DNA from 2 places in the Agathobacter rectalis ATCC 33656 genome. Region 2 is predicted to be linked to the other one. Evidence: predicted binding sites of a transcription regulator. Region 2 holds the regulator's gene; the other holds the start of a gene.
The links. Region 2 encodes NrdR, which represses ribonucleotide reductase genes. Its sites were predicted from a motif close to CACAANATNTTGTG; they were not measured.
Positions count from the first base shown of each region.

Region 1: the regulator NrdR is predicted to act here: its motif matches at 4,207-4,220, upstream of nrdD (anaerobic ribonucleoside-triphosphate reductase).

Region 1 is NC_012781.1:2,264,974-2,273,379, forward strand. It holds gene EUBREC_RS10820 (calcium/sodium antiporter) at 1-16, opposite strand, end outside; gene EUBREC_RS10825 (sodium/proline symporter) at 364-1,815, shown strand; gene nrdD (anaerobic ribonucleoside-triphosphate reductase) at 1,955-4,162, opposite strand; gene EUBREC_RS10835 (MarR family winged helix-turn-helix transcriptional regulator) at 4,548-5,000, opposite strand; gene EUBREC_RS10840 (ABC transporter ATP-binding protein) at 5,170-6,918, shown strand; gene EUBREC_RS10845 (ABC transporter ATP-binding protein) at 6,918-8,406, shown strand, end outside.
Region 2 is NC_012781.1:1,309,001-1,317,406, reverse strand. It holds gene EUBREC_RS06375 (oligosaccharide flippase family protein) at 46-1,353, shown strand; gene efp (elongation factor P) at 1,413-1,970, opposite strand; gene rpiB (ribose 5-phosphate isomerase B) at 2,089-2,532, opposite strand; gene EUBREC_RS06360 (YqeG family HAD IIIA-type phosphatase) at 2,572-3,078, opposite strand; gene EUBREC_RS06355 (hypothetical protein) at 3,075-3,482, opposite strand; gene nrdR (transcriptional regulator NrdR) at 3,528-3,983, opposite strand; gene EUBREC_RS06345 (YlmC/YmxH family sporulation protein) at 4,173-4,430, opposite strand; gene ychF (redox-regulated ATPase YchF) at 4,506-5,606, opposite strand; gene EUBREC_RS06335 (PRD domain-containing protein) at 5,740-6,054, opposite strand; gene EUBREC_RS06330 (PTS sugar transporter subunit IIABC) at 6,099-8,351, opposite strand.

The DNA of each region.
Region 1 (8,406 bases), 960 kb from region 2:
TTGCTACAAAAATCATAATTTTCCTCCTTCTGCTGTCCTTTTTAAGGATGCCTGATTAATTGATAGTTACAGCTATGTCCTATCAGCAGAAGGTTTTTGTATACAAAAAAGGCAACACTTCTGCTGTATAAAACAACAAAAGTCTCGCCATTTAATCACTCTCCGGATTGCTGTCATATATGTATGATATGTATGAGCAATCGTACTGACGGATAAGTAAGCACTCTCGTGCCGGCTACTCCCTTTCACTTATATACTATGATATGTCAACGCAGTGTATTCGTCAAGAGAAAGTTTTTCTTGCCTTTATCACGCTAACGTGGTAGCATGGTTACTAAATAAACTATTAAAGAGGTACTACAAATGAAAACATCAGAAATTATTGTATTTATCGTCTATCTGCTGTGCATGCTGGGTATCGGTATCTTCTTCTTCGTGAAAAACAGAAACGGCGGAGAAAAGACCTACTTCCTCGGCGGACGTGAGATGGGACCATGGGTTGCGGCGCTGTCAGCCGGAGCCTCAGACATGAGTGCATGGGTACTCATGGGACTTCCTACTTCTATCTATGCACTGGGCTTAGGTCAGGTATGGATTCCTGTAGGACTTGCAATCGGCTACACTATAAGCTGGCTGCTAGAGGCCCCTAGACTGAGAAAATTCTCGATTGTAGCAAACGACTCCATCACCATTCCGCAGTATCTGACCAACAGATTCCTGTCCAAATCACTTGCACTGCAGGTGATTTGTGCAATTGTGTTTTTGGTTGCATACACTATTTATGCGGCATCGAGCGTAAAGGCATGTGGTACTCTTTTCCACACTGTAATAGGAATGGATCCACAGATTGCCATGTATCTTGCAGCAGTTGTCATCGTAGGCTATACCTTCCTCGGCGGCTTCTCGGCTGTATGCTGGACCGATTTTTTCCAGGGCATGCTCGTACTTGGTTCTATGTTTATAGCACCGATTTTTGCAGCATTTATGCTTGATACATCATCTATGTCATCACTCCCGGGCGGTTACTTAAATCCATTCTCAAGCTGGCAGGATATCGTGTCAGGACTGGCATGGGGACTTGGTTACTTTGGTATGCCACATATCATTATCAGATTCATGTCCATCAAATCACAGAAGGATTTGAAAAAATCAGCAAAAATCGGAATCACATGGACCTTGCTTATTGTATTTTTTGCAACCTTAATCGGAGTAATCGGAAGACTTTTCCTTGGCTTTGACGAATCAATCAATGAAAACTCTCTTGTTTTCATCCAGATTGTAAGAAAGATTTTCCCGGGTGTTATCTCAGGTATACTCCTCTCTGCAGTGCTTGCTGCTTCCATGAGCACCGCAGACAGCCAGCTGCTTGCTGCTTCATCTGCATTCTCGAGTGATGTGTACAAGCCTGTCATCAGAAAAGGCAAGGCAAGTGATAAAGAGATGATGTGGACCGGCCGTATTGTCGTTCTTGGAATCTCTGTTGCAGCACTCATCATCGCATCAAACCCTAATGCCGGCTCTATCATGGCACTTGTTTCCAATGCATGGGGTATCTTTGGAGCTGCCTTTGGACCTGCAATCATGCTCAGCCTCTTCTGGAAGCGCTTTAACTTCAAGGGTGCTGTTGCAGGAATCATAACAGGTGCTGCCGTTGATATATTGTGGTATGCATTCCTCACATCAACCGGAATCTACGAGCTGCTGCCGGGATTTGTTTTAGGACTTATCGCAGCCGTTGTTGTGACACTTTGCACAAATGAGCCTTCAAAAGAGGTTTATGAGCTCTTCGATAAGGCTCAAAAATTTGATGAGTAATTGAAATAATTAATCATTTAAGAACATAAGTAAAACCGTCGTACCCTGCCATTTACGGCCCGGTACGACGGTTTTATTTTTCTTATGCTTTATGTTGTGCTTTTAGAATGGTCTGTCTCAAATACAATTCCTTTAACTTCTACAGATGAAGCACTCGCTCTTTAATCTCCTGGGTTCTTCCCTGATTCCAGAACTGTGTGCCTATATAGCCGCATGTACGGCGGGCTACACTCATCTTGTTCTGGTCACGATTGCCACAGTGTGGGCACTCCCAGATAAGCTTGCCTGAGCCCTCTTCCTCTACGATTTTGATTTCTCCGTCGTAGCCGCATACCTGGCAATAGTCGCTCTTTGTATTCAGCTCTGCGTACATGATATTGTCGTAAATGTACTGCATTACTGAAAGCACTGCAGGGATATTGTCCTGCATGTTTGGTACCTCAACGTAGCTGATAGCGCCACCCGGAGACAGCTTCTGGAACTGGGACTCAAACTTTAGCTTGTCAAATGCATTAATCTGCTCTGTTACATGCACATGGTAGCTGTTTGTAATATAGTTCTTGTCGGTAACACCCTTTATGATACCAAAGCGCTTCTGTAAGCACTTCGCGAACTTATAGGTGGTAGACTCAAGCGGTGTGCCATATATACTGAAATCGATGTTTGACTCCTTTTTCCACTGCTCACATGCATCGTTTAAGCGCTGCATTACCTTAAGTGCAAACGGTGTTCCCTCTTTTGGCTCTGTGTGTGATACTCCCTTCATATAGCGTACACACTCACAAAGTCCTGCATAGCCGAGTGAGATTGTTGAGTATCCGTTAAATAATAATGGGTCTATAACCTCTCCCTTTTTCAGACGTGCAAGTGCTCCGTTCTGCCAGAGAATCGGTGCTACATCGGATTTGGTACCAAGAAGCCTCTTATGTCTGCACATAAGTGCTCTATGACACAGCTCAAGTCTCTCATCAAGTATCTTCCAGAATTTTTCCTCATCCTTTTCTGATGAGCATGCCACATCAACGAGATTTAAGGTGACAACACCCTGGTTGAAACGTCCATAGTATTTACGCTTGTTTGGATCAAAGTTCTCGGCATGTGCCACATTGCCCGCTGTCTGTGAGCATCTGTCCACTGTGAGGAATGAACGGCAGCCCATGCATGTATACACATCTCCGTCCTTAAGCTCCTTCATGACCTTCTCTGAAATATAGTCAGGCACCATTCTCTTTGCAGAGCACTGTGCCGCGAGCACTGTGAGATTCCAGTACTTTGAATCCTCTGTGATATTATCATCCTCAAGCACATATATGAGCTTAGGGAATGCCGGTGTGATATATACACCCTTTTCGTTCTTTACACCCTTTATTCTCTGGTGCAGCATCTCCTCAATGATTGCGGCAAGATCTGCCTTTGTCTGCGGATCGGATACCTCATTCAGGTACATGAATACTGTGATAAACGGTGCCTGTCCGTTTGTAGTCATGAGTGTGATGACCTGATACTGAATCATCTGCACACCACGGTTGATTTCCTCCTTGACACGGAGCTCTGCTACCTCGTTGATTTTTTCTTCATCTAAATCAAGGCCTACGCTCTCGAATTCCTTTTGCACCTGCTTTCTGAACTTCTCACGACTGACCTGTACAAATGGTGCCAGATGTGCAAGCGAGATACTCTGTCCACCATACTGTGAGCTGGCAATCTGTGCGATAGCCTGTGTAGCAATGTTGCAGGCTGTTGAAAAGCTCTTTGGTGTGTCAATCATAGTCTCACTGATTACTGTGCCGTTCTGAAGCATGTCCTCAAGGTTTACAAGACAGCAGTTGTGCATATGCTGTGCAAAATAATCTGCATCGTGGAAATGGATAAGCCCCTTCTCATGAGCCTCCACTATATCCTCAGGAAGCAGGAAACGGCGTGTGATATCCTTGCTCACCTCACCTGCCATGTAGTCACGCTGCACGCTGTTTACAGTAGGATTCTTGTTGGAGTTTTCCTGCTTTACCTCCTCGTTATTGCACTCAAGAAGGCTAAGAATCTGCTGGTCCGTAGAGTTTGACTTACGGACGATGGCTCTCTTATATCTGTAAGTAATGTAGTTTCTGGCTACGGTAAAGGCACGCTTGTTCATGAGCTGGTTCTCCACCATATCCTGTATCTCCTCAACGCTTGGAGAGCGCTTCATGTTCTCACATGCAGTCTCCACGTTGCTTGCAATTTCCTCAATCTGATCAGCAGTAAGCTTCTCATAGTCTAGCACTGAATCGTTTGCCTTTCTAATGGCAGCTACAATTTTGGCTGCATCAAATATATCCTCACTGCCGCTTCGCTTGATGATTTTCATGTAAATTTCTCCTCTCTGTATACTATATTCCATATAATGTAGTGTACTATATATAGTATTGTCATTCAATGCACATACTATATATATACATTTTATCATGTGTAATGGCACAAAATATGCAGCTATAAATGAGATGTAATCATTAATTCATGTCACTGCCCTGCAATGTAAAGCGGGCTTTTCACCAAACAATTACGATATAGCTACATATAAAATGCCATATTATTTAATACAAATCTGTGCATCTGTCTTTTGATGACAATCTAAATTATACAAGATATTGTTGCTATGTCAATACGCTCAACAATATTTTGTAGCATTTTGACTTATTGCACAAAAAAATCCACAATATTTATGCTACTTTTTCAACTCTGTAATTATTTTGTTACTTGTTAAGCTTTTCCATATTGTCAATCACTCTGTCCAAAAAGCCAAGCATCATGTTAAACTCCTCCTTAGAAAAGCCTTCGTGCATGGCTTCCTCTATTACCATTATATTTTCCCTTACCCTGTTTTCATGGTCCAGTGCTTTTTGCGTCAGCTCAATCCTCTTAAGCCTTGCATCATTTTCCATAGGTGTGCGCACGATATAGCCGTTTTTTTCAAGACTTTTAAGCATATTTGTCACTGTGGCTCCTGACAGATGAAACTTTGCTTCGATATCCTTTTGAAATATATTTTGGCCCTGATTATCCATTATATATCCAATCATCATCCCCTGGCTTCGCGGTATACATTCTGTTTTACTGCACCTTTTTCTGTCAAAATATCTGTCTATGCTCCTGCTGATGCGGTTTATCTTGTGTCCTAAGTATTTATCCGGTGTAAACTCCTTCATATCTGAAATCCTTTCATAGATTTTTCTTGACAATAAAAAAAGTATATCTATAATATAGTTAGCACACTAACTAATTAAATGCAAGTATTTTTTTAGTTAACCACATTACCATAAATGTGGGAAGTTTGTTTTAATCAAATATGAAATATAAGAAGAAAGGACAAAACATATGTTAAAAACACTAGGTGCCCAAATAAAGGAATACAAATGGGCTTCGATTGCGACACCTGTTTTCATGCTGCTTGAGGTGGCTGTGGATACCATAATCCCTCTTCTCATGGCATCAATCATCGACAACGGTGTCAATATGGGCGACACAAGGCATATCTATATCATGGGTGTGTGGATGATTGTCGCAGCACTGTTTGGTCTTTTGACAGGATGTCTCGGTGCAAAATATGGTGCAAAGGCCGCCATGGGCTTTGGAAAAAATCTGCGTGCTGCAATGTTTCGCAACATCCAGACCTTTTCCTTTGCAAATATCGACAGATTCTCATCCGCTAGCCTTGTCACACGTATGACAACCGATGTGACCAACATCCAGAATGCTTACATGATGCTGCTTCGCATGGCTATGAGAGCCCCTGCATCCATAATATGTGCGATGGCTATGTCATTTTTCATCAGCCCTCGCCTTGCGACAATATACTTAATCGCTGTCATTGTGCTTGGAGCTTTACTGCTTTTCATCAGTAAGGCGGCCATGAAATACTTCGACAGAGCCTTCAAGCGCTATGATGACCTGAATGAAAGCGTACAGGAAAACGTATCCGCTATCCGCGTTGTAAAGGCATACGTCCGTGAGGATTATGAGAAGAAACGTTTTTCAAAGGCAGCACAGAATATCTACGACGTATTTGTGAAGGCAGAAAGCCTTGTGGTATACAACTCTCCTCTCATGCAGTTTACAGTGTATGCCTGCATCCTGTTAATAAGCTGGCTCGGAGCTCATATGGTGGTAAGCAGCACTCTCACTACAGGTGATCTGATGGCTCTTCTCACCTATTGCATGAATATTCTGATGAACCTCATGATGCTCTCGATGGTGTTTGTAATGATTTCACTCTCACTCGCATCCGCAAGACGAATCAGCGAGGTATTAAATGAACAGAGCACACTGCACAATCCAAAGGAACCGCTTTACGATGTGCCTGACGGAAGCATAAGCTTTAAGCATGTATCCTTCAGATATTCAGACACCGCTGAAACTCCGGTTCTGTCAGATATAAATCTAGACATAAAATCCGGTGAGACCATCGGCATCATAGGAGGAACCGGAAGCTCGAAATCTTCCCTTGTAAACCTGATAAGCCGTCTCTATGACACAGACACAGGCTCTGTAATCGTTGGGGGCCACGATGTGCGTGAATACGATATGGACACTCTCAGAAACAAGGTCGCTGTCGTGCTCCAGCAGAACGTGCTTTTCTCGGGCACCATACTCGAAAATCTGCGCTGGGGTGACAAAAACGCTACCACAGATGAGTGTATTGAGGCCTGCAAAATGGCATGCGCCGATGACTTTATCGAGTCCTTCCCTGACAAGTACAACACCTACATAGAGCAGGGCGGAACCAACGTATCCGGTGGCCAGAAGCAGCGTCTGTGTATCGCAAGAGCTCTACTTAAAAAGCCAAGGATACTCATACTCGATGACAGCACCTCGGCTGTGGATACAGCAACAGATTCAAAAATCCGTGCTGCCCTCGCAAAAACAATACCGGGAACCACTAAGCTCATCATCGCACAGCGTATCTCATCAGTCATGGATGCTGACCGTATCATCGTGATGAATGACGGAAAAGTGGACGGCTTTGACACTCACGAAAATCTGCTTAAAAATAATGAAATCTACCGCGATGTTTACGATTCCCAGACAAACGGCGGAGGAGACTTTGATGAAGGAGGTGCTGCCTGATGCCAGGACCACGAGGACCACGAGGTCCAAAACCCAAAATTAAAAATCCCGGTAAGCTTTTTGCGCGCCTCATGGGATTTATTTTCAAGAAATATTTACCGGCCTGCATAATTGTTGTGATATGTATCTTTGTCAGTGTACTTGCAAATGTGCAGGGAACCATGTTTACCAAAAATTTGATTGATGACTATATAGTACCACTGCTTAAGACAGGAAGTCCCGACTACGGACCACTCCTTGCAGCAATGGGAAGGGTCGCCGTATTCTACGGCATCGGCGTCATCAGTACGTTTGCATACAGCAAAATAATGATCTACGTATCACAGGGCACCATTAAGAACCTGCGTGTTGAGCTCTTTTCCCATATGCAGGATCTGCCAATCCGATACTTTGACTCACATGCGCACGGCGATATCATGTCAATTTATACAAACGATATCGATACACTCCGCCAGCTCATCAGCCAGAGTCTTCCGCAGATACTTAACAGTGCTATCACTGTTGTGAGCGTTTTTGTTTCAATGGTCATATTAAATATTCCGCTCACCATACTAACTATCGTGATGGTAATCGTAACAACAGTCGTGACAAAGAAATTTGCAGGCTTCTCCAGCCGCTATTTCCTTGCACAGCAGCGCGACCTCGGCAAGGTTAACGGCTTCATCGAGGAAATGCTCAACGGCCAGAAGGTAGTCAAGGTATTTACCCACGAGCAGGAAAATATTGAAGCCTTCGACAAAATAAACGATGAACTCTTTGAAAGCGCTTACAATGCCAACATGTACTCCAACATGCTCGGTCCTGTAAACGCACAGATTGGAAATCTAAGCTACGTGCTCTGCGCTCTTGCCGGCGGTGTTATGGCTCTTTCAGGCTTTGGCGGTCTGACCCTTGGTAAGCTTGCGAGCTTTCTGACCTTTAACAAGAGCTTTAACATGCCTATCTCGCAGGTCAGCCAGCAGTTCAACAGTATCATCATGGCGCTTGCCGGATGTGACCGTATCTTCTCACTGCTCGACGAAACGCCTGAGACTGACGAGGGCTATGTCACACTGGTAAATGCTAAGGAAGAAAACGGAAAACTTACCGAAACCCATGAACGCACCGGCTTATGGGCATGGAAGCATACTCATCAGGCTGACGGCTCTGTGGACTACAAAAAGCTTGAGGGCGATGTGGTATTTGACGATGTGGATTTCGGATATGTGCCTGAGAAAATTGTACTGCACGATGTGGATCTTTTTGCAACACCCGGTCAGAAGATTGCCTTTGTTGGCACCACCGGAGCTGGAAAGACTACCATCACTAACCTTATCAACCGCTTCTACGATATAGCAGACGGCAAGATAAGATATGACGGCATCAATATAAACAAGATTAAAAAGGCTGATCTGCGCCACTCTCTTGGCATTGTTTTGCAGGATACCCATCTTTTCACAGCTACTGTCATGGAAAACATCCGCTACGGCAAGCTTGATGCCACAGATG
Region 2 (8,406 bases):
CCGGAAGCACATATACTTCTAAGACAACATATGACAGGTGATTTTTTGATTGTAAAAAAATATTTATCCAATCCACTTGTGACCGGAACTATTTTTCTGACACTTGCCGGTACAACCAGTCGGTTTATGGGTTTTTTCTTTCGCATATTTCTTAATAACGTCATGGGCTCAACAGGTCTGGGACTCTATCAGCTTGTGATTCCACTCATGTCTGTATGCATGTCACTCTGCTGCAACGGCTTTCAGACTGCTACATCAAAGCTTGTTGCCGAAAAGCCTCAAAACAGGCAGATTATACTCATTTGCGCAATAATTATGTCAGCCACCATTGCTCTTTTACTCACAATTATTATGTATTCCAATGCCAACTACATAAGCCTTTGTATTTTAAGTGAGCCACGCTGCACAGAGCTTGTCAAGGCACTGTCCTTTTCCATTCTGCCCGCCGCTATCCATTCCTGCATAAACGGATACTATTATGGATTGAAAAAGGCAACCATCCCCGCTGCCACACAATTAATTGAGCAGACCGCGCGCATTGGCACCTGCTATCTGATATACGCAATACTATCTGACGGTGGCAGCTGCTTTAAGCCTGTATACTCTATATACGGCATCGTGGCAGGCGAAGCGAGCGCAACCGTCTTTTCTGTTATCACAATAAAAAAAGATTTCTCATACTTTAAAATATCCGTCAAAAGCCTGAAAACAACAGCCTATGGCATGGCTGCGCTTTTCATTCCTTTATCACTAAACTACATATTGGCAAGCTTTTCATCCTCAGTCGAAAATGTGCTTATCCCGAGAACTCTTAAGCTCTACGGACTATCACCGGCATTGGCCCTTGACATATTTGGAACCATTTCCGGTCTCACCCTTCCTGTGCTTTTATTCCCCGGTGTGCTTTGCAGCTGTGCCTGCGTGATGCTTCTGCCATCTGTTTCTGAAGCGAATGCCGCCGGAAAGGATACAAAAATCACAAAAACCATAAACTCCTGTGCCTTATTCGGACTATGCTTTGGTCTTATCTTTACATGCATATTCTATCTGCTGTCGGATTTTATAGGGGATTTTCTTTTTTCATCGAAGCTTTGTGGATATTTCCTTAGAAGACTGTGTTTTCTGTGCCCACTGATGCACATAAGCGGAATGCTCTGCAGCATACTGCACGGTCTGGGTAAAGCAAAGCAGGTGCTCTTTGTCAATCTGCTCACCTGTGCAATAAGAATTCTGATGATTATGCTTCTCGTACCCCACTATGGGATAGATGCATATCTGTGGGCTATGCTTGTGTCGCATGTGTTTGTGACACTTGCTGTCGGGATTCTCACCTGCCACACAGCACACAAATAAAAAAAGCCTGCACATACTCCAGGCATACCGGAATATGTGCAGACTCATAAAACTACAGATTATACACGTGAAAGGTACTCACCTGTTCTTGTATCAATCTTGATAACATCATCTGTCTCAACAAAAAGTGGTACATAAACTGTAGCACCTGTCTCAACTGTAGCAGGCTTTGTAGCACCTGTTGCTGTATCACCCTTGAAGCCAGGCTCTGTCTCTGTAACAGTAAGCTCAACGAAAAGTGGTGGCTCAACTGCAAATACATTGCCCTTGTGTGAACAAACCTTACACATCTCATTCTCTTTTACAAACTTGAGAGCATCGCCAACCTCATCCTTTGGTAAGTCAATCTGGTCATATGTCTCAACATCCATGAAATGATAGAAATCATCATCTGCATAAAGATACTGCATATCCTTACGGTCAATGTGTGCTGTAGGGCATTTCTCTGTTGGACGGAATGTCTTCTCAACAACACCACCACTGATGATATTCTTTAACTTTGTACGTACAAATGCTGCACCTTTTCCTGGTTTAACATGCTGAAATTCGATAATCTGATAGATGTTTCCCTCGAACTCGATAGTAACACCGTTTCTGAAATCTCCTGCTGAAATCATTAGTTACTTCCTCCTTAAATCGTGCGAGCCTAAGCTCTCTCATTCGTCCATTTTACAATAAAAAGCAATACATTTCAAGTATTTATTTTCTATTGCATGAATTTGTATTGGTTTTATATTAGTTTCTAGCCTCGATATCCGATATCATAGCTATTCTCTTTGCGTGTCTGCCGCCCTCAAACTCGGCTGTCAGATAAGCCTTTACGATATCCTTTGCAAGCTCAACACCTACAATCCTCTCACCAAAGGCTATGATATTGGCATTGTTGTGCTGTTTTACAAGGCGTGCTGTGGCTGTGTCTGAGCAAACTGCCGCACGGATTCCGTTGACCTTATTGGCTGCTATTGAGATACCCACACCGGTACCGCATATCAGTATTCCGCAGTCAAACTCGCCCGATGCCACTGCATTAGCCACCTTCTCACCATACTCCGGGTAATTGCAGCTCTCACTTGAATCTGTGCCGAAGTTGGTAACCTCGTGACCCATGCTCTCAACGTACTCCATTATTGTCTTTTTAAGCTCAACTGCTGCGTGATCGTTTCCGATTGCAATCTTCATAATATATATGCCTCCAAATTTTAAATTATTAGTTAAAAATTATTTATTTACTTTCTTTAAATGCTTCTTGTAGCATGCAATTACAGGCTTTTCAATAAAGCGCTTAAGCACAATCTGTATCTCCTCATGTGGGTCAATAGGTGCTACAAGTATTGATCTGATGCCCGTAAGATTAGCTCCGATGATATCTGTAAATATCTGATCTCCCACAAAAAGAGTGTTTTTCGTATCTGTGCCAAGCCTCTCCATTGCTGTACGATAGCCTGATGGCTTGGGCTTTCCTGCCTTGTAGATATACTTTATCCCAACCTGCTTAGCAAAGCTCTTCACACGCGGCTCTTTGTTGTTTGAGAGCACAAGGCACGAAAAACCAAGCTCCTTAAGGTGCTTAAACAAAGCAATCGCCCGCTCATCAGCAGGCGAACCATGAGTCACAAGGGTGTTGTCGATATCAAAAATAATGCCCCTGTAGCCCTCCTTATATAATTTATCAAAATCTATGCTGTATGTCGAGTCAATGTACTCTCCCGGGTATAAAAAACTCATAGTATAAAATTCTCTGTCTCCCTGTTAATCTGTTCATTCAAGGCTGCCTGCTGCATAACCATACCATCCGCACTGCCGACAAAATGCTGATACTGCTGCAATACCTTATCCTTGTCTAAATCGGATACAGCCTTTGCGACATCAAGTGTGCTGATATCACTGTCAGCACCCTTAAGCTCATAGCTCGCATTGGAATCATATGTCTTTGCATAATCAAGCGAGGTAAAGCTCTGCCTTGCCCTTGCAGCCTCATAATCAGCCGTATCATCAGCAATGGATTGCTGTGAAGCTGTGTCATCCACTGCCTGCTTCGAACTCATAATCTGGCTGTTTCTAAGCTCGTTTACCCTTATGGAATTGTATGAATAAAAGCCTTCGCTCGGGCGAATACCGGAAATGTTCATACGCACCTTCCCATCCTGTTTTAAATAAATCCTGCTGCCTAAACACTATTTGGTGTCAAGCATCTTTTTAAGCTCTGTCATAAATGTATTGACATCCTTAAACTCTCTGTAAACTGACGCAAACCTCACATATGCTACCGCATCAAGGTCCTTTAATCTGTCCATAATCAACTCTCCGATGAGTGATGTAGAGATTTCCTTTTCCTCTCTGGCAAAGATTTCTATCTCGACCTCATCTACAAGCTTTGAGATTGTATCTGCTGAAATCGGTCTCTTGTGACATGCAAGAAGCACGCCCTTTTCAATCTTGGAGCGGTCATACTGCTCTCTGTTGTTGTCCTTTTTTATAACGATGAGCGGGATTGTCTCCACCTTCTCATATGTAGTGAAACGCTTGCCGCAATCATCGCACAGCCTTCTGCGCCTGATAGAGCTGTTGTCATCAGCCGGTCTTGAGTCTATTACCCTTGTGTTGTCACTACTGCAAAATGGACACTTCATGCTGTACCCTCCGTAGGTATCATATAGTATGAAGAAGCAAAATATCTTTGTTTCTCATTATAATACTTCAAATCATCATCTGTATTTAAAAAGACCTATACATATTTTAGTATATATATACTAATTTTCGTTGTCAATATGTTTTGTACTGATTTCGACTTTTTTTATATTTTTTTTGTATTTATAAAATCATAACAGCTTGCGCCGCATATCAGACTCACATATATTTACCAATATTATATCGGGTCCAATCTTCACAATCTTAACCCATGGAATACAATATTCATAATCCCTGCAAAATATTCCCATATATTTTCCCGGTCCCGGCACGATAATCGCACAGATTTTGCCACAGACCGGGTCAAACTCCAAATCCCGTACGTGCCCTATGAACCTGCCCTCCTCCACGCTCACAACCTCTTTTTCGCATAAATCCAGAAAACGCATAAAACAGACCTCCCTTGGTCTATCTTATGCGTTTCTTTTTGATTTTGTGCTTATAAAAGCGTTTTATTCATAAAATTATACATTAAATCTGAAAAGAATTACATCTCCGTCCTTAACAACGTACTCTTTTCCTTCCATGCCTACGATGCCCTTTTCTCTTGCGGCTGCAAGGCTTCCGTTGTCAAGAAGATCCTGATAGTTGACTACCTCCGCCTTGATGAAGCCACGCTCGAAATCAGTATGTATCTTGCCGGCTGCCTGTGGTGCCTTTGTACCTTTCTTTATAGTCCATGCACGGCACTCATCCTCTCCTGCTGTGAGGAAGGAAATAAGTCCGAGAAGTGAATAGCTGGCTGCTACAAGCTTATCGAGACCGCTTGACTCAACACCTAAATCCTCAAGGTACTCCTTCTTTTCGTCCTCATCGAGATCTGCAAGCTCCTGCTCAATCTGTGCACAGATAACAAATACCTCTGCGCCCTCTTCCTTTGCCATTTCTCTTACCTTTGCAACATGCGGATTGCTTGCGCCGTCATCTGCGAGGTCGTCCTCTGATACGTTTGCTGCGTAGATGGTAGGCTTTGCTGTAAGGAGATTATATCCCTTGAACCAAAGCTGTGCATCCTCATCATCAGGCACTTCAAAGGTTCTGGCCATCTTTCCGTCCTCAAGATGAGCCTTTACTGCCTCAACAAGCTCAAGCTCCTTTGCAAGTGTCTTGTCCATTCTTGCCTGCTTTGCAATCTTTGCAATTCGCCTGTCAAGAATCTCAACATCCGAGAAAATAAGCTCAAGATTGATTGTCTCGATATCTCTTGCAGGATCTACAGAGCCATCTACATGGATAATGTTTGTATCCTCAAAGCAGCGCACTACGTGTACGATTGCATCTACCTCACGGATATTTGCAAGGAACTGGTTTCCAAGTCCCTCACCCTTACTGGCTCCCTTCACAAGACCTGCGATATCAACAAATTCGATTGTTGCAGGTGTAACCTTCTTTGTGTGATAGAGCTCTCCGAGCTTTACGATTCTCTCGTCAGGCACTGAAACAATACCTACGTTTGGGTCGATTGTGGCAAAAGGATAGTTTGCTGAAAGCGCTCCTGCCTTTGTGAGTGAGTTGAATAATGTAGACTTTCCGACGTTCGGAAGTCCGACGATTCCGAGTTTCATGGTATATATATCTCCTTTAAATTGATTTCATATGTATTTTGTGTATCGGATGTTTGTTGATACAACTATGTAGTGTACCACATTGCAAGAGATTTGTACATAACCTAATATGCAGGAAGGTTTTCACATTTTATTATTCACTTACCATCTCATCACACTTAATCTGCTCGATATGTATGGCAAGGTAGCCTGTCTCATTGTCCAAAAACTCATGATTTAAGTCCTTTCCAAGCTCTTTACATATATCACCTGCCAGTGCGAATGACTCCGGATAATTTTTCTCGATAAACTGATTGAGATCAACCTTTAATTTTTCTCCGGTCGCGGCTCTTGATACCATGTGGCGGATATGGTTCATGAGGCGGTTGTAGGCCATAGTAGTGACATCTATGTGCTTTCCAATCTTTTCCTCTATAAATGTGGCGCATTTTCGAACTGCTGCCGCCATCTCCATGGCATCCGATACCTTTGAATTGTTTAAGGATGTATGAATTACTTCTCGTAGGTGTCAACTGCGTAGAGAGGCTCCCCCGCCTTAATCGGTCCGTCTGTGATGAGGCGGATTTTCTGATTATCTTTTAGCTCTGTGCAGATGACAGGAGTTGTAACTGATGGTGCGTTCGCCTTTAAGTAGTCAAGGTCAAGCTTCATGAGCACATCGCCCTTATTAACATGGCATCCTGCCTCAACCTGTACGTCAAAGCCTTTACCCTCGAGCTTTACTGTATCAATTCCTACATGGATTATCATACCAATTCCTGAGTCGGTTGTAAATCCCAAAGCATGCTTTGTATCAAAAACGAATAAAACAGTTCCATCCTCAGGTGCTACAACCACGCCCTCCTCAGGTGTGACTACTGCTCCGTCACCCATCATTTTGCCGGCAAAAGCCTCATCCGGTGCTGTTGAGAGGTCTGCTGCTATTCCTGTCATAGGGCTTGAGATGATAACTGTGCTTGTCGGCTCTTTGGTGTCAGCAGCGTCCTGTGCTTTATCTGAAACGGTGCTTGAATCTTCTGTTTTTGAATCAGTGGCCGAAGCTGCATTTTCATTCTTCACTTCATCTGCGTCTGCTGTATTATTTTCTGCTGCATCATCCTCGAAATGCTCCTCTGTCACACTCGCAAGATAATCCTCCAGATCTGATTTTATCACTGTTACTCTTGGTCCATAGATAATCTGTACGCCCTGTCCCTTGTGCACGACTCCTGATGCTCCTGTTGATTTAAGAAGCGCATCGTTTACCTTGTCGGGATCAATTACTGTGATACGAAGCCTTGTCGCACAGCAGTCCACATCTGAGATATTGGCTTTGCCGCCGAGACCTCGTGATATAGTCTGCGAGAGCTCGTCTACAGTCGCTTTGTCGTCAGAAGCTTTTGTATCCTTAGCAGCTTTTCTTGCATTTACATCTGCCTTGGTGTAGAGCTTTGTCTCTGTATCGTCATCCTCACGGCCCGGAGTCTTGAAATCAAACTTCTTTATAAGGAAGCTGAAAATAAAGTAATACAGTAAGAAATATACTATTCCCACCGGAATCACGAGCAGCCAGCTTGTCTTTTCATTTCCCTGCAATATACCAAACAGGAAGAAATCAAGTAATCCTCCTGAGAAAGTAAGTCCTACAGCGATGTTTAAAATATGTGCTATCATGTATGCGCTTCCTGCGAGCACTACCTGTACTGCAAAGAGAGCCGGTGCTACGAAAAGGAATGAGAACTCAAGAGGCTCTGTGATTCCTGTAAACATACATGCAAGTGTTGCAGAAAGTAAAAGGCTTCCTGCCTGTTTTTTCTTTTCCGGCTTTGCACATTTATACATTGCAAGTGCTGCTCCCGGAAGTCCAAAAATCATGAAAATGAACTCTCCCGAGAAATATCTTGTGGCATCGGCACTGAAATGTGCGATATTTGCAGAGTCAGCAAGCTGTGCGAAGAAGATGTTCTGTCCACCCTCAACCATATGTCCTGCAACCTCCATTGTTCCACCGACTGCTGTCTGCCAGAACGGCATGTAAAATACATGGTGCAGTCCGAATGGAATAAGAGCTCTCTTTATAATACCAAAGAGAAGTGTTCCGAAATATCCTGTTCCTGTCACCACTCCGCCGAGTGCATAGATTCCGTTCTGCACTGTCGGCCAGATAAAATACATTAGGATTCCTACAAACAGATATGCCACGGTTGAGATGATAGGCACAAATCTTGTTCCACCGAAAAATGACAATGCATTCGGCAGCTCAATCTTGTAGAAACGGTTGTGCAGTGCTGCCACTCCCAGTCCTACAATAATTCCGCCAAACACACCCATCTGCAATGACTGGATACCACATACTGATGTGATGGTTCCATCAAGCACATCCTTTGCAATGCTTCCGTCTGCAAGGATTTTTCCGGAAATCTTGAGCATCGCATTGATTGATACATTCATAACAAAGTATGCTATGACTGCTGAAAGTGCTGACACCTCTTTTTCCTTCTTTGCCATTCCGATTGCTACTCCGACCGCAAAAATGAGCGGAAGGTTATCGAATATGGCACTTCCGACCGCATTCATGATTACAAGAAGTGCATGGAGTATAGTCTTATCCCCGAGCAGCCACTGTAAACCATAGGTCTCAATTGTTGTGGTGTTGGTGAATGAGCTTCCTAGTCCTAAAAGCAAGCCTGCTACCGGAAGGATTGCGATTGGAAGCATGAAGCTTCGTCCTACTCTCTGCAGGACACCAAAAATTTTGTCTTTCATGAGCTTTTCCTCCTATAAATGCAGGGTATGTACCGATTTGCACCTATCATTCTTT